One region of the Ruegeria sp. YTSC199 genome, then DNA from elsewhere that is predicted to be linked to it. Evidence: riboswitches for the same ligand, from Rfam matches in the RefSeq annotation. Region 1 holds a riboswitch; the other holds the start of a gene.

The links. Region 1 has a riboswitch for thiamine pyrophosphate ahead of thiD (bifunctional hydroxymethylpyrimidine kinase/phosphomethylpyrimidine kinase). Riboswitches for the same ligand answer to the same signal wherever they lie in the genome.
Region 2: linked by a shared signal. The riboswitch ahead of thiB (thiamine ABC transporter substrate binding subunit) and the one ahead of thiD (bifunctional hydroxymethylpyrimidine kinase/phosphomethylpyrimidine kinase) in region 1 are both predicted to bind thiamine pyrophosphate.

Annotation. Positions count from the first base shown of each region.
Region 1 covers NZ_JBXWMF010000008.1:167,443-175,989, reverse strand. The annotation lists gene dnaK (molecular chaperone DnaK) at 1-1,377, shown strand, start outside; gene dnaJ (molecular chaperone DnaJ) at 1,452-2,606, shown strand; TPP riboswitch at 2,736-2,842, shown strand; gene thiD (bifunctional hydroxymethylpyrimidine kinase/phosphomethylpyrimidine kinase) at 2,889-3,692, shown strand; gene AC2FEE_RS10295 (FAD-dependent oxidoreductase) at 3,689-4,666, shown strand; gene thiS (sulfur carrier protein ThiS) at 4,650-4,844, shown strand; gene AC2FEE_RS10285 (thiazole synthase) at 4,847-5,611, shown strand; gene AC2FEE_RS10280 (thiamine phosphate synthase) at 5,608-6,204, shown strand; gene AC2FEE_RS10275 (HesA/MoeB/ThiF family protein) at 6,201-7,163, shown strand; gene AC2FEE_RS10270 (ABC transporter substrate-binding protein) at 7,184-8,119, shown strand; gene tenA (thiaminase II) at 8,116-8,547, shown strand, end outside.
Region 2 covers NZ_JBXWMF010000028.1:54,314-62,860, forward strand. The annotation lists gene AC2FEE_RS20945 (ATP-binding cassette domain-containing protein) at 1-273, shown strand, start outside; gene AC2FEE_RS20950 (LysR family transcriptional regulator) at 462-1,352, opposite strand; gene AC2FEE_RS20955 (proton-conducting transporter transmembrane domain-containing protein) at 1,458-3,008, shown strand; gene AC2FEE_RS20960 (YbcC family protein) at 3,023-5,425, shown strand; TPP riboswitch at 5,491-5,595, shown strand; gene thiB (thiamine ABC transporter substrate binding subunit) at 5,628-6,608, shown strand; gene AC2FEE_RS20970 (thiamine/thiamine pyrophosphate ABC transporter permease ThiP) at 6,584-8,131, shown strand; gene AC2FEE_RS20975 (thiamine ABC transporter ATP-binding protein) at 8,118-8,547, shown strand, end outside.

The sequences.
Region 1 (8,547 bases):
GGTCTGGACAAGGAAGAAACCCAAACCATCGCGGTCTATGACCTTGGTGGCGGTACTTTCGACGTGACCATCCTGGAAATCGATGATGGCCTGTTCGAGGTTAAATCGACCAACGGTGACACCTTCCTGGGTGGTGAAGACTTTGACATGCGCATCGTCAACTATCTGGCGGACGAGTTCAAAAAGGAGCACGGTGTCGATCTGTCTCAGGACAAGATGGCCCTGCAGCGTCTGAAAGAAGCCGCTGAAAAAGCCAAGATCGAACTGTCCTCGACATCGCAAACCGAAATAAACCAGCCGTTCATCTCGATGGGTTCGAACGGCCAGCCGCTGCACATGGTCATGAAACTGACCCGTGCCAAGCTGGAATCGCTGGTGGGCGACCTGATCAAGAAGTCGATGAAGCCCTGCCAGGCCGCTCTGAAAGACGCGGGCCTGTCGGCTGCCGACGTGGACGAAGTTGTTCTGGTCGGTGGTATGACCCGGATGCCGAAAGTGATCGAAGAAGTTACCAAGTTCTTCGGGAAAGAGCCGCACAAGGGCGTGAACCCGGATGAAGTGGTTGCCATGGGCGCCGCCATTCAGGCCGGTGTTCTGCAGGGCGACGTCAAGGACGTGGTTCTGCTGGACGTGACTCCGCTGTCGCTGGGAATCGAGACGCTGGGTGGCGTGTTCACCCGCCTGATCGACCGCAACACGACCATTCCGACCAAGAAGTCCCAGGTCTTCTCGACCGCCGAGGACAATCAGAACGCCGTGACCATCCGCTGTTTCCAAGGTGAACGCGAAATGGCGGCGGACAACAAGATCCTGGGTCAGTTCAACCTCGAAGATATCCCGCCCGCACCGCGCGGTATGCCTCAGATCGAGGTGACTTTTGATATCGACGCCAACGGCATTGTCTCGGTTTCGGCCAAAGACAAAGGCACCGGCAAAGAGCAGAAGATCACTATCCAGGCTTCTGGCGGTCTGTCGGACGAGGATATCGACAAGATGGTCAAGGACGCCGAAGAGAACGCGGAAGCCGACAAGGAACGCCGCGAGCTGGTCGACGCTAAGAACCAGGCAGAAAGCCTCATTCATTCGACCGAGAAGTCGATGGAAGAGCATGCCGACAAGGTCGACCCGACCACCATCGAAGCCATTGAGCTGGCGATTGCCGCGCTGAAGGACGAGCTGGAAACTGAAAATGCCGACAAGATCAAGTCGGGCATCCAGAACGTCACCGAAGCCGCCATGAAGTTGGGCGAAGCCATCTATAAGGCGCAGTCCGAAGAGGCTGAGGATGAGCCAGCGGCAGCTGATGAAGCTCCGACTGGTGATGACGACATTGTCGACGCCGAGTTCGAAGATCTGGACGACGACAAACGTAACTAACGGGTAACCGGGCCAATGCGGGCCGGTCCGGTTGCCGGGCCGGCCCGATTACGTTGAGGCAGAAGGAAACACTGATGTCAAAACGCGACTACTACGATGTGCTCGGCGTGTCCAAGGGCGCATCGGCGGACGAGATCAAGAAGGGTTTTCGCAGGAAAGCCAAAGAATTGCATCCCGACCGCAACAAGGACAACCCGGATGCAGAGACGCAGTTCAAGGAAGCCAATGAGGCTTATGATGTGCTGCGCGACGCCGACAAAAAGGCCGCTTATGACCGTTTTGGTCATGCCGCCTTTGAAAACGGCATGGGCGGCGGCGGCGGTCGTCCCGGCGGCGGTTTTGGACAGGGTGAATTCTCCAGCGCGTTTTCTGACGTGTTCGACGATCTGTTCGGCGACTTCATGGGTGGTCAACGCGGTGGCGCTGGTGGCGGACGTCGGGCCGCACGCGGATCCGACCTGCGCTATAACCTGCGAGTGTCACTGGAAGAGGCGTTCTCGGGCCTGCAGAAAACCATCAGCGTACCTGCGGCTGTTGCCTGTTCGGCCTGTGACGGTTCGGGTGCTGAAGGTGGTGTGGAACCCGTCACTTGTCCGACTTGCTCGGGTATGGGCAAGGTCCGTGCGCAACAGGGTTTCTTTACCGTTGAACGCACGTGTCCGACCTGTTCCGGATTGGGCCAGATCATCAAGAATCCCTGCAAGTCCTGTAATGGAGCAGGTCGCGTCGAAAAAGAACGCGCGCTGTCCGTGAATATCCCCGCCGGTGTCGAAACCGGTACCCGCATCCGCCTGGCGGGCGAGGGTGAGGCCGGGATGCGCGGTGGTCCTCCGGGTGATCTGTATATCTTTGTCGAAGTGTCGGATCACAAGCTGTTCGAACGCGACAGTGTGAACCTGTATTGCCGTGTTCCTGTCAGCATGGCCAAGGCGGCGCTGGGCGGATCGATCGAAGTGCCGACCATCGACGGTGGCCGTGGTCGCGTGCAGATTCCGGCCGGCAGCCAGTCGGGCCGCCAGATGCGTCTGCGCAGCAAGGGCATGCCTGCCTTGCGTGGTGGCGGTGTTGGCGACATGTTCATCGAACTGGCCGTGGAAACTCCGGTCAACCTGACCGCTCGTCAGAAAGAACTTCTGCGCGAGTTCGACGATCTGGGTGAGGATAACCACCCGGAATCGAAAAGCTTTTTCTCGTCCGTCAAGTCCTTTTGGGACGGGATGAAAGGCTGATTCTGCATCCTGAAATTGCAAAAATGAGCCGGTCCAATGGGCCGGCTTTTTTTACCCTATAAGTCCAGTTTTCCTGCCAACTGCGCCAAAATTGGCCCTTGATTCCTTTGCCAAGCCCTGAGAATGTCCGCCCAACCGTTGGGGTGCCCTGATCAAAGGGCTGAGAGGCGTGAATGCGCTAACCCATCGAACCTGATCCGGGCAATACCGGCGTAGGGAACGGTCTCACAGTGCTAAGACGTTTTCCATGCCCCGTTGCCCATTTTGAATTGGAGCAACGATATGGCGCATATCGCCCTGACAATTGCGGGCTCGGACAGTGGTGGCGGGGCCGGGATACAGGCGGACCTCAAGGCGATGTCCGCCTTGGGCGTGTACGGTGCCAGCGTGATTACGGCAGTGACGGCGCAGAATACTCAGGCCGTGACGGCAGTGCATGGGATACCCTTGAATGTGGTGTCCGCCCAGATCGAGGCGGTCCTGACCGATCTGGACGTAGGTGCGATCAAGATCGGGATGCTGGCGACGCCAGAGATTATACAAACGGTTGCGGAATCCATTGCCGGGTTTGATGGCCCCGTTGTGCTGGACCCGGTGATGATTGCGAAATCCGGTGATGCGTTGCTGGCTCGGGACGCGGTGCAGACCTTGCGCGATCTTCTTCTGCCGTGCGCGACAGTACTGACCCCAAACCTGCCCGAAGCCGCCTGTTTGCTGGGTGGTGCCGAGGCCGACACCCCCGGTCAGATGATCGCGCAAGGGCTTTCCCTGTGTGAGTTGGGCGCAGAGTCGGTGCTGATGAAAGGGGGGCATAGCCACGGGAAGATCTGCCATGACCTGCTGGTTGATACCTCCGGTCGGGTGGCCGAGTTCACCGCCCCTCGGCGGGAAACGCGCAATACACATGGCACAGGGTGCACTTTGTCGTCGTCGATTGCGGCGGGACTGGCTCAGGGCGTCGGCCTGACCGAGGCCGTCGCGCAGGCGCATGAGTACCTGCAAGGAGCCATTGCCCTGGCGGACAGTCTAATGATCGGGCAGGGGCACGGGCCAGTGCATCATTTTCACCGGGTCTGGTCCGCGTGACGGTCTGGTCGGTCATAGGATCGGGCGTGGCCGGTTTGGCCGTGGCCACCGAGCTTGTTTCGCGCGGCGTCAGGGTTCAGGTCTTCGATCCCGCTGGCCCTCCGGGTCCGCATGGGTGCTCGTGGTGGGCGGGCGGCATGCTGGCCCCGTGGTGTGAGTATGAAAACGCCGAGGAACCGGTGTTGCGGTTGGGTCAGGCTGCGCTGAACTGGTGGGCGAAGCGAACGCCGGTGGACCGGCGCGGCACGTTGGTTGTAGCCAACCCGCGCGACCTGCCCGATCTACGCCGGTTTGCCCGGCGGACCAACGGGTTTAGCGAGGTCGAGCAGTCGAATATAGCCGAATTAGAGCCTGAATTGCATGGGTTCACCAAGGGTCTCCATTTCACGAACGAAGCCCATCTGGACCCACGCCAGGCCTTGCGGGACCTCCATAAGCAACTGGTGGACCAAGGCGTAGAATTCCACCGCAAACTCGCCCCATCGCGGCTTGAAAACGCAATCGACTGTCGTGGTTTACACGCCCGCGAAGTGCTGCACGATCTGCGCGGCGTGAAGGGCGAGATGCTGGTGATCCGCTGCCCGGATGTCACCCTGACCCGGCCCGTGCGTCTGCTGCACCCAAGGATGCCACTTTACATCGTGCCCCGTGGCGACGGGATTTACATGCTGGGCGCGACGATGATCGAAAGCGAGGACAGCAGCCGCATCACCGCGCGCTCGATGTTGGAGCTGCTCAGTGCGGCCTACGCGCTCAACCCCGCTTTTGGTGAGGCCGAAGTGTTGGAGATCGGCGTCGATCTGCGCCCGGCCTTTCCCGACAACCTGCCGCGTATCCGTCGGCTGGGGCACACGATCTATGCCAACGGATTGTACCGCCACGGCTATCTGTTGGCCCCGGCGCTAGCGCAGGGCGTCGCAGATCTGGCGCTGGATAACAAACATTCGGAGATGGTCGATGAAGATCGAGCTTAATGGTGAATCGCGCGAGGTGCGCGCCAAAACCCTCTCGGACCTGCTGGTCGAATGCGGGTTCTCAGGACGGGTGGCGACGGCCGTCAACGAGGATTTCGTGCCCTCGGGTCTGCGCATTGCCCACAAACTGGCTGACGGTGACCGGGTCGAGATTGTCGCGCCGATGCAGGGGGGGTGAAGATGAAGAGCTTCTACGGCATCCATCTGCCCAACCCTCTGATGCTGGGCACGGCGCAATATCCCAGCCCCGCGATCCTGGAACAGGCGTTTCGCAATAGCGGTGCCGGGGTTGCCACGGTGTCGCTGCGGCGCGAAGCCGGGGCGGGGCAAACCTTTTGGCAGATGATCCGCGACCTGGGCGTGCTGGTCCTGCCGAACACCGCCGGGTGCCACACCGTCAAAGAGGCCGTGACCACCGCCCATATGGCGCGGGAAGTGTTTGACACCAGGTGGATCAAGCTGGAACTGATCGGTCACACCGACAGCCTCCAGCCGGATGTGTTTCAACTGGTCGAGGCCGCGCGCGTCCTGACCGAGGACGGGTTTCAGGTCTTCCCCTACACCACCGACGACCTGATCGTAGGAGAACGTCTGTTAGCGGCAGGTTGCGAGGTGCTGATGCCCTGGGGCGCGCCCATTGGGTCGGGTCGGGGGCTGAATAACGAATACGCCCTGCGCGCGATGCGGGCTGAATTCCCGGATGTACCGCTGGTGATCGACGCCGGGATCGGACTGCCCAGCCATGCGGCGCAGGCGATGGAGCTGGGATATGACGCCGTTCTGCTGAACACCGCGGTGGCACGGGCCGGAAACCCTGCCGCCATGGCCCGCGCGATGATGCTGGCGATCGAGGCCGGGCAATTGGCCCATCAGGCCGACCCGATCGAGGCGCGCGATATGGCGGAACCCTCCACCCCTGTCATCGGAAAGGCGTTTTTGTCATGACCCTCGACCGGTTTTACCCGATTTTCGACCACTCGGACTGGCTGCGCCGGATGCTGCCCTTGGGTGTGAAACTGGTGCAGTTGCGGGTCAAGGGCCAACCCGACGTGGTGGTGCGCGAACAGATTGCTCTGTCGCGCGACCTTTGCCGCCAATATGGCACGGTTCTGGTCGTCAACGACTATTGGCAACTGGCGATTGAGGCCGGGTGCGACTGGATTCATCTCGGGCAGGAGGATCTGGATGCGGCCGATCTGGCTGCCATCCGCAAGGCGGGGATGAAACTGGGCGTCTCGACCCATGACGATGATGAGTTGGAGAGGGTTCTGGCAATGGACCCGGACTATGTGGCGTTAGGGCCGGTCTATCCGACGATCCTGAAAAAGATGAAATGGGAACAGCAGGGCCTGCCCCGTGTCACCGAATGGAAGGCGCGTGTGGGGGATATCCCTCTGGTCGGCATTGGTGGCATGAGCGTCGAACGTGCGTCTGGGGTGTTGCAGGCGGGGGCCGATATTGTCTCGGTCGTTACGGATATCACGCTGAACGCAGATCCTGAGGCACGTGTGCGCCAATGGATCGAGGTCACGCAATGAGCCGCTATGCCCGCCAGATGATCCTGCCCGAGGTCGGGGCAGAGGGGCAGGCCCGCCTGTCCGCCGCGCGCGTTCTGGTAGTGGGCGCGGGCGGGCTGGCTGCTCCGGCGCTGCCACTACTAGCGGGGGCTGGGGTAGGGCAATTGACCATCATGGACCGTGATGAGGTCGCGCTGTCGAACCTGCACCGGCAGACGTTGTTTGCCGAGGCAGACAGCGGCCGTCCGAAGGTTGAGGTTGCGGCGGATCGCTGTCGATCCTTGAACGCTGAAGTCACTGTGATTGCCAATAAACAGACTCTAACAACAGAAAATGTGGCTGAATCCGTGGAGCAGGTTGATTTGGTTCTTGACTGTGCTGACAGCTATGCCGCCAGCTATGTTCTGTCAGACACCTGTTTTGCGCTCGGTAAGCCTCTGATTTCAGCATCGGTGCTGGGGTTCACGGGATATGTCGGCGGCTTTTGCGGTGGAGCGCCGTCCCTGCGGGCGGTCTTTCCCGATGCACCTGACAGCGGTGCAAGCTGTGCAACGACTGGTGTGCTCGGCCCAGTCGTGGGAATTATCGGCGCGATGCAGGCGCAGATGGCGCTGAATCTGATCCTTGGCCTTCAGCCTTCGCCGCTGGGACAGATGGTGCAGATCGATGGGCAAACGTTCCGCAGCGCCACATTTGGCTTTGACGGAGCTCCCGAGCCAGAACGGCACTTTGCTTTCATTTCGGCCAATCAACTGACCTCAGAAGATCTGATCATCGAATTACGCGGTCCGGGTGAGGCCCCAGATCCGATCCATCCCAATGTCCGGCGGGTATCCGTGGAGTCACTCAAATCAGAGCCAAACAAAGGGAAAAGACTGGCGCTTTGCTGCGCTACCGGCCTTCGCGCGTGGCGGGCCGCTGAAGAACTGCAACCGGATTGGCCGGGCGAGATTGTCCTCGTCGCGGCCTCAACCTCGTGAGCGAAAAGGAAACGCGAGATATGAAGAAACTGATCACAGCTATCGCCCTGCTGGCCGCCGCGCCCGCCTGGGCCGAGGATAAGATGACCGTTCTGCTGGACTGGTTCATCAACCCCGACCACGGCCCCATCATCGTGGCGCAGGAAAACGGTTACTTTGCCGATGAAGGACTTGAGGTCGAAATCATTCCGCCCGCCGATCCCTCGGCGCCACCGCGTCTGGTGGCCGCTGGTCAGGCCGATCTGGCGGTGTCTTATCAGCCCCAGTTGCACCTGCAGATACACGAGGGCCTGCCGCTGAAACGCGTCGGCACGCTGGTTGCCACTCCGCTGAACTGCCTGCTGGTGCTTGAAGACGGCCCGATTGAAACGCTGGCCGACCTCAAGGACAAGAAGGTCGGGTTCTCTGTCGCCGGTGTGGAAGAGGCGGTTCTGTCCGCGATGCTGAACACTCATGACGTCGCGCTGGACGATATTGAGATGATCAACGTGAACTTCTCGCTGTCGCCGTCGCTGATGAGCGGTCAGGTGGATGCAGTGATCGGGGCCTTCCGTAACTTTGAACTGAACCAGATGGATATCGAAGGCGTCGCGGGCCGTTGCTTTTATATCGAGGAAGAAGGCGTACCGCCCTATGATGAGCTGATCTATGTGGCCAACCCCGAAACGATGGACGCCGACAAGGTCGCGCGTTTTCTGGCTGCCACCGAAAAGGCGACCCAGTTCATCGTGAACAACCCGGAAAAAAGCTGGGAGATTTTCGCCGCCACCTCACCCGAGTTGCAGGACGAGCTGAACGCCCGCGCCTGGGTCGACACTCTGCCCCGCTTTGCATTGCGCCCCGCGGGTTTTGACGCTGGTCGCTATGCCCGGTTCGAGGCGTTCCTGAAAGACAGCGGCATGATCGACAGCATCAATCCGGTCAGCGCCATCACCATCGACGTGACCGAGCAATGAGCAGCTATGGCACAGCTTTCAAGCTGATGCGTGATGCGGCGCAGGGGCCGTGGCGGGATTATACCCGCCACGCCTTTGTCGAAGGCATGAAGGACGGCACCCTGCCGCGCGCGGCGTTCCTGCACTATCTGCGGCAGGACTACGTGTTCCTGATCCACTTTTCCCGCGCCTGGGCGCTGGCGGTGGTGAAATCCGAGACACATTCCGAGATGCTGACAGCCGTTGCGACGGTCAACGCGCTGGTGGCCGAAGAGATGCAGCTGCATATCGGTATTTGCGCGGCAGAAAGCATCTCGGGCGAAGAATTGTTCGCGACCGAGGAACGGGCGGAAAACATGGCCTATACTCGCTTCGTGCTTGAGGCCGGGTATAGTGGCGATCTGCTGGATCTGCTGGCCGCGCTGGCGCCCTGTGTGATGGGATATGGT
Region 2 (8,547 bases), on a different contig from region 1:
CGCGCGCTGGTCTCAAAACCGAAATCCGTGGTCTGCGACGAAAGCGTTTCAGTCTTGAATGTGTCGATCCAGGCCGAGATGGGTGTCTCGTTCCTGTTCGTCACTTCCGATCGGAGCATCGTGGCGCAGATGTCGCACCGGGTTGCGGTGTTCTATTTCGGGAAACTCGCCGAATGCGCCCCGACCGAAATGCTGTTCATCGCGCCGAAACACCCCCTATATCCATGCTCTGCAGTATGCGATCTCCACCTCCGACCCGGATGCGGGGTTTGATCCGATCCCGCTTCGGGGCGAAATCCCCAACCCGCTGGCCACTCCGTCCGGGTGCCGGATCCACACGCGCTGCCCGTTTGCCAAGGACCGATACAGCGCCGGAGCGCCCGAACTGCGCGCGATTGAACCAAAGCATTTTGGTTGCCCGTCACTATGCATAAGAGTTCGATTTCTGCCGCTCGTAACGGTCAGGGCAAAAGCATGGGATCAGGATCGTGTGACAGCAGGTCCTGAACCAATGGGTTTGGAAAACGGCGGCGCAGCGTGACGGCGTAGAAGGCTTCCTTGATGCGCGGATGTTCCTGCGCTTCGACCAGCCGCCCTGAATTCAGTTCGTCCGTTACGACGATGGGCGCCACAAGGGCCAGCCCGATATTCTCGCGCGCCAATAGTCGCATCATCGCCATGTCATCAACCTCGGCCGCGACTTGCGGGCGTTCCGACAAACGACTGGCCATGGCATCAAACGCGGTGCGCACACTGTTGTCGGTGGTTGGCAGGATGAAAGGTTGCGTGTTCAAAAGTTCTTTGATCGGTGTTTTGGGGTCCAGCCGGTCAGGGGTGCCGACGATGCTGACGGGCTGTTCGGCGATCTGGTGAGTCTCAAACGGGGTAAGGCTGTCATCCGGTGGGAGACGATTCATCAGAACCAGATCGAGGTTCAGCGTCTCAAGCCCCTCCATCAACTCGGTCGGGCTTCCGGATCGCAGGATCACCTCGACATCCGGACGCGACAGGATGGGGCGTAGAAACCCGATCTGAAAGTTGCGCGACAGGGTCGCCAAGGCCCCCACGCGCAGTGCTTTGCGGGTTTGCACCGTCTCGGTCAGAGTGGCGACAAGTTCCTGTCCTGTCGAAAAAATCGCATCCGCGTGGTCCAGGGCGATGCGTCCGGCCTCGGTGAGGTACAATTGACGACCGCGACGCTCGAAAAGATTGTGGCCCAGCCGTTCCTCCAATTGCTTGATTTGCACCGACAAGGCGGATTGCGACAGGTTCAGCCGTTGGGCCGTGCGGGTCAGGTTTCCGTCATGGGCCACGGCCCAGAAATACCGCAGGTGATGATAGTTCAGTGGCATATCGTTCTAAATAATAGAACGAAAAAGTAAGAACAATGAATTTTTAATGACACAGAATCTGTCCTAACAGATTGTCCCAAACGGATAATCCAGGGACATGTCACCATGTTGTATCTCTATCTGCCGCTTCTCAGCCCGCTGATTTTGATCGCTGCTGCATTCTATGCCGGGCGTCATCCGGGCCTGCGCCCTGGCCGAGTACCGAAACTGGCCGAAGCCGCGGCCTTTGCCGCCTTTGTGATCGCCTCCGCCGCCGCCATTTTATTGGTGATCTACGGCCCTGGCACTTCAGCCCTGATCGGAGCTTTCGGCGTGGGGCTGTCAGTCCGGCTGGACGCGGTTAGCGCGGTGATGCTGGTGCTGGTCAGCTTCATTGGCTGGATCGTCCTGCGCTATTCAGCGACCTATATGGATGGCGAGGCAAGACAGGGGATGTTCACCCAATGGATGGCCCTGGCGCTGGCCTCGGTCCTGATGTTGGTTATGTCGGGCAACCTGATCCAGTTGTTGGTTGCGTGGACCACCACCAGTCTGGTTCTGCACAAGCTACTGCTGTTTTACCCGGACCGCGCAACTGCTCAACGCGCCGCACACAAGAAGGCACTTGTTGCACGGCTGAGTGAATGCGCCTTGGCCTTAGCCGTGGTTCTGTTGATCGCGGCATCCGGAACCACCGATATCCACACGATCCTGACGACGGTTCAGTCCAACTGGCTGACCACGACGGCGGCGCTGTTGATCGCAGTCGCGGCAGTTCTGGCCTCGGCCCAGTTCCCTGTGCATGGCTGGCTGACCGAGGTGATGGAGGCACCGACGCCGGTTTCGGCCCTGCTGCATGCGGGTGTGATAAATGCGGGTGGATTCCTCTTGATCCGCTTTGCCGATGTCATGCTGGCGGCGCCCGGAGTGATGGCCCTGCTGGTGATGTTGGGTGGGTTCACCGCGCTGTTTGGTGGGTTGGTGATGCTGACCCAACCTGCGGTCAAAACCTCGCTGGCCTGGTCCACCATTGCGCAGATGGCATTCATGGTTATGCAGTGTGGCCTTGCGCTGTTTCCACTGGCGCTGCTGCATATCGTAGCGCATTCGCTGTACAAAGCGCATGCGTTCCTCAGCTCGGGTGAGGCGGTGAAAAACGTTGCTGCCATTCACCGCCCCGGACCCATTGCGGTGCCCAGTGCAAGTAACGTGCTAAGGGCTTTTGGGACAGCGATCGTGATCTATGCTCTGGTCGGGACGGTGCTGGGCTTTGACGGCAAGTCGGTTCAGGCCATTACTCTTGGCGTCATCCTGATCTTTGGCGTGGCCTACCTGCTGGCGCAGGGCTTTGCCGATGCCGCGCCGCGTCAGCTGACACAGCGCACGGCGGTCTATGCGCTGGTGACCTCGGTCAGTTACTTCGGGCTGCAGGTCACTGCGCAGCATGTGACCGCCGGAGCCTTGCCCGCCACCCCCGCGCCGGGACCGCTGGAATGGGCGCTGATCGTGCTGGCCTTGCTGAGTTTTGGGTTCGTTGCGGTGGCGCAGGCGACTTTCACGCTATGGGCGGCGCACCCGGCGGCGGCGGGCCTGAGGGTTCACCTGTCAAACGGTCTTTATGCCAACGCGATTTTCGACAAGTTTCTGGACGGTTGGTCCAGACGGTCCGCAGCCTGAAAGGAACTGAACCGATGTTTGCAAAGCTCGAAGCGTATACCGCGCCACTGCTGGAACTGGTGGCCGAAGCCAAATCCGCCGCTTATGCGATCCCGCCCTTGTTCCCTCTGTCCTCGAATGTCGCGGTGAACCCGTTTCTGGGCCAGAGCGATGAACCGCTTGCCGTGACCTCAGCGCGGTTGGCGCGGGTTGCGGGCAGCCGAATCACACCTGATCGGACACATTGGACTGAAAAGCTGCGTACGGGTGAGATGACCGAGGCGGACATTCTGGATGCGCTTGCCTCAATTGAGGGGCCGTTCAACGTCCCAAGCCTTAAGGATGTCATGATTTCGCTGAAAACGGAGGCACCGCATACCGAAGCCTTACCCACTGTGGCTGAACTGGCGGCCGAGGTTTCCGGTACGGACTGGCCTGCCCTGATTGAGGATCGCATCGGCATCTGGGCGGCCAGCCATTTCGATCAGGGGCAGGCTTTGTGGCAACAGGCCCGGACCGGAGGGGCTTTCAGCGCCTGGCGCGAGTTTGCCTCTCGCGATCTGACGCCGGAAATTCAGGGTCTGACCGGGTTCGGCGCTTTCGTTGCAGGTACCAACCGGTCGCATTGGCGGGCAATTGGCCGGTCGTCCGAACGGCTGGGCCTCAGCACCGAGGCAGCCGCTACCGCCTATCATCGCTGGCTGACTACCTTGGGCGGATGGGCGCAATACGCGCGCTACTTGCAGTGGGAGGCTGAGCTGAAGGGCGAACAGGACAATACCGTGACCGAGCTGTTGGCCGTGCGGATGGTGTTCGATGAGGCGCTGTTCGCGCTTTACGAAGATCAGATCGCCGAGCGGTGGGCAGAGAATGTGGCCGCACATGCGGCACCGGTGACGCCGACCACGGATTTAGTCATCGACGCGGTCCTGCAGGAGGCCGCCGAACGGGCACAACAGCGCGCATTGGCCGAAAGGCTGCAGTCGGGCACCGGGCGCAAAGCCGACGGTCGGGCGCAGGTTCAGGCCGCGTTCTGCATCGACGTCCGGTCTGAGGTGTTCCGCCGCGCGCTTGAGGCGCAGGATACCGGGATCGAAACGCTTGGCTTTGCAGGGTTTTTTGGCCTTGCCAGTGCGCATAAGGCGGCGGGGTCGGATGTCACCGAGGTCCATGGCCCAGTATTGTTACAGCCGTCCGTGTGCTCTCAGGCCAGAGAACCGGCGGGTGCGGACTTGGCCCGTCGTTACTCGGCACGGGCCAAGCGGGCCTGGGGCCGGTTCAAGCTGGCGGCTGTATCCTCGTTTGCTTTTGTCGAGGCGACCGGGCCCTTGTATACCGGGAAGCTGATGCGCGACGCATTGGGGGTTGCCGGAAAGTCTAAGGTTGACCCGGCACCGCAACTGGACCCGAACATCGATTTGGGTACCCGCATAGGCATGGCAAAGACGGTTCTGACGGCGATGTCTCTGACCGACAATTTCGCAAGGATCGTTCTGCTGGTCGGGCACGGGGCCGAGGTGACCAACAACCCACATGAAAGTGCGCTGCACTGTGGCGCATGCGGAGGTCATGCGGGCGACGTGAACGCGCGGCTATTGGCCGGGCTGCTGAACGATGCGCAGGTCCGTTCGGGGTTGGTGGGGCAGGGGATCGACATCCCAGCCGACACCCTGTTTGTCGCAGCAATGCACTCGACCACAACCGATCGGGTCGGCCTGTATGAAAAGGACTTGCCGCCGGGCGACGGGACCGTTGATCTGGCGCAGGTGAAAACCTGGCTGGATGCGGCCGGGCAGCTTACCCGGGCCGAACGCGCGGCACGTCTGCCGCGCGCCAACTACGCAACAGATATTCAGCGCCGTGCACAGGACTGGGCTGAGACCCGCCCCGAATGGGGACTGGCCGGGTGCCGGACCTTTGTCGCAGCCCCGCGCCAACGCACGGATGGGGCGGATTTGGCGGGGCAGGCCTTCCTGCACAACTACGATTGGCGCAAGGATGACAGCTTTGGTGTGCTGGAACTGATCATGACCGCCCCGGTGGTGGTCGTCAGCTGGATCAGCCTGCAATATTATGGCTCGACCGTGGCGCCCGCCCTGTTCGGTGGTGGCAACAAGCTGCTGCACAATGTGGTCGGTGGTATCGGTGTGCTTGAGGGCAATAACGGTGCCCCCCGTCCGGGCTTGCCGTGGCAATCGATCCATGACGGCGAAAGCTATCAACATGATCCGCTGCGCCTGTCGGTGGTCATCGAAGCTCCGCCCGAGGCGATGTCGGACATTCTTGACCGGCACCCGCAGGTGCGCGCGCTGTTCGACAACCGCTGGCTGCATCTGATCGCCATGGACGACCAGGGCAAGCTGGCGTGGCGCTATACCGGGGGTCTGAACTGGGCGCCGATCAGTGTTGCGTCTGATCCGGCCATTGCGGCGGAATAAGTCGAACCCGACCAATGGGCAGCCTGCGAAACGGGTTGTCTTTTGGTCGGTTCCCGCCTAGTCAGAGCCTCACCTCGGGGTGCGTGGCCTGCCACGCTGAGATGCCGTTGGCGAACCCGTTGAACCTGAACCGGCTAGAACCGGCGGAGGGAAAGGTGACGGATTCATCCATCCTTGCCCTCTCGCCGCAATGGAGGATGACATGAAACATCTGATGATTGCTGCGGGACTTCTGAGTGCGACTACGGCCGTTGCGGCCGATAAACCTCAGTTGACCGTGTATACCTATGACAGCTTTGTCTCGGACTGGGGCCCGGGCCCGCAGGTGAAAGAGGCGTTTGAGGCGGTCTGTGACTGTGATCTGAACCTTGTCGGCGTCGAAGATGGCGCGGCGCTTCTGTCGCGTATCCGGCTTGAGGGTGAGAACTCGGACGCGGACGTGGTGCTGGGGCTGGACACCAACCTGATCACCGCAGCCAAGGAAACCGGCCTGTTTGCCCCAAGCGCAGTCAGTGCCGAATATGCGCTGCCGATCGAATGGACGGATGACGTGTTCGCGCCCTATGACTGGGGCTATTTCGCCTTTGTCCATAACGCGGATGCTGCGGCGCCTGCGAATTTCCGCGAACTGGCCGAGGGCGATACCAAGATCATCATCCAAGACCCACGCTCTTCTACCCCCGGTCTGGGGTTGTTGTTGTGGGTCCAGGCGGCTTATGGCGATGAGGCGGCAGACATCTGGGCCGCTCTGTCGGACAATATCGTCACCGTGACCAAGGGCTGGTCCGAGGCTTATGGGCTGTTTCTTGAAGGTGAGGCAGACATGGTCCTCAGCTACACGACTTCGCCCGCCTATCACCTGATCGCCGAGGAAGACGCCAGCAAAGCGGCGGCTGCTTTTGACGAAGGTCACTACATGCAGGTCGAAGTTGCGGCCAAGCTGGCCGGAACCGATCAGCCTGAGCTGGCGGATCAATTTCTGAACTTCATGGTCTCGGACGCGTTCCAGCAGATCATTCCGACCACCAACTGGATGTACCCGGCGGTTACTCCGGCAGCCGGTCTGCCCGAGGGGTTCGACACGTTGATTCAGCCGGACAAATCCCTGCTGTTTTCTCCGGATGAGGCTGCGGTGGTGCGGGATCAGGCGCTTGCGGAATGGCTCAGCGCGCTCAGCCAGTAAGCCCGTGGCTGGGCGTTGGCGCGGCGGCTTTGGTTGCCGCGCTGATCTTGGGGACACTTGCCGCCGTTGCCTTGCGGGCCGATGCAGCGGGTGGATTCGGCCCTGCGGATTGGTCCGCGCTGCGGTTCACGCTTGTGCAGGCGGTGTTGTCGGCCCTGTTCAGCGCGGCATTGGCGGTTCCGGTGGCGCGGGCACTGGCCCGGCGGCGATTTTTGGGGCGGCGGGTGTTGATTGCACTGTTAGGGGCGCCGTTTATTTTGCCCGTCATCGTGGCGATCCTCGGGCTGTTGCAGGTCTTTGGCCGCGCGGGCTGGCTGTCGGACATTTTGGGGCTTTTTGGCCTGCCGCCAATGCGGATTTACGGGTTGCATGGCGTCGTGCTGGCACATGTCTTTTTCAACTTGCCGCTGGCCACGCGGCTGATCCTGCAGGCTTGGCAGGAAATCCCCGCCGAACGCTTCAGATTGGCCGCGCAGCTTGGCTGTGACGGGAAGGCGATCTTCCGCCTGATCGAGTTGCCGATGCTGCGGCGCATTCTGCCGGGCGTTCTGGCGGTTATCTTTGCCATTTGCCTGACCAGCTTTGCCGTAGCGCTAACATTGGGCGGGGGGCCGCGGGCAACAACGATTGAGCTCGCGATCTATCAGTCTTTTACCTATGATTTCGACCTTGGCCGGGCGGCGCTATTGTCCGCCTTGCAGCTGGCGTTGACCGCAGCGGCTGCACTGGCGGCCCTAAAGTTCTCGCGCGGAGACGGGTTCGGGGTCGGGCTGGACCGGGCCATCCGCCGCTGGGATGGCGGTGCGCCGGTGTTTGATGCGTTCTGGATTGTCGCGGCAGCGGCGTTTCTGCTGCTTCCCTTGGCGGCGGTGGTGATTTCGGGGATTTCGGGGGTGTTCGAGATGCCGTCACTTGTGTTCCGTGCCGCGCTGACCTCGGTCTTGGTGGCGGCGGCCAGTACGGCTGTTCTGTTGATGTTGGCGCTGCCCATGGCCATGGCCGTAGCAACCGGGCGGTACGGGATCGTAGAACTCAGCGGTGTTCTGGGGCTGGCGGCGTCGCCTTTGGTGATCGGCACAGGCCTGTTCATCCTGATCCGCCCGGTGGCCAACCCGACCACACTGGCGTTGCCGGTGACGGCGCTGGTGAACGCGGTCATGGCGCTGCCGTTCGCGTTGCGCATTCTGGTGCCCGCAGCGCGGGATGTAGTCAACCGCCACGGGCGTTTGGCACTGTCGCTGGACATGAACAAAAAGGCCTTCTTTACCCGAGTTCTTCTGCCCCGAATGCAGCCACAAATCCGCTTTGCCGCAGGCCTTGCCGCTGCTCTGTCCATGGGGGATCTCGGTGTCATCGCACTGTTCGCTGATCCGCAGATTGCGACTTTGCCTCTGCAGATTTACCGGCTGATGGGGGCCTATCAGATGCAGGCGGCGGCCGGGGCGGCGCTTTTGCTTTTGCTGCTGTCGATGGGGGCGTTCTGGCTATTGGATCGCGGAGGGCGATTACATGCTGAAACTTGACGGTTGCATCATTGAGAATGGCGGTTTCGCCTTGCAGGCCGACTTCGAGGTCGAGGCCGGGGCCAGTGTCGCCATTGTCGGCCCGTCCGGGGCAGGCAAGTCAACGTTGCTTGAGGCACTCGCCGGGTTTCGCGCGCTCAAACAGGGGCAAATCCTGTGGCAGGGTCAGCGCATTTCTGATCTTGCACCGGGAAAACGGCCATTGGCGATGCTGTTTCAGGATGGCAATCTGTTTCCGCATCTGACGGTCGAGCAGAACGTTGCCCTGGGCCTGCGTCCCAACGGACGCCTATCGGCAGAGGAACAATCGCAGGTCCAGACCGCGTTGGCCCGCGTGGTGCTGCCCGGGCTTGAAGGACGCAAACCGGCCGAGCTGTCGGGTGGGCAACAAAGCCGGGTCGCTTTGGCCCGGGTTT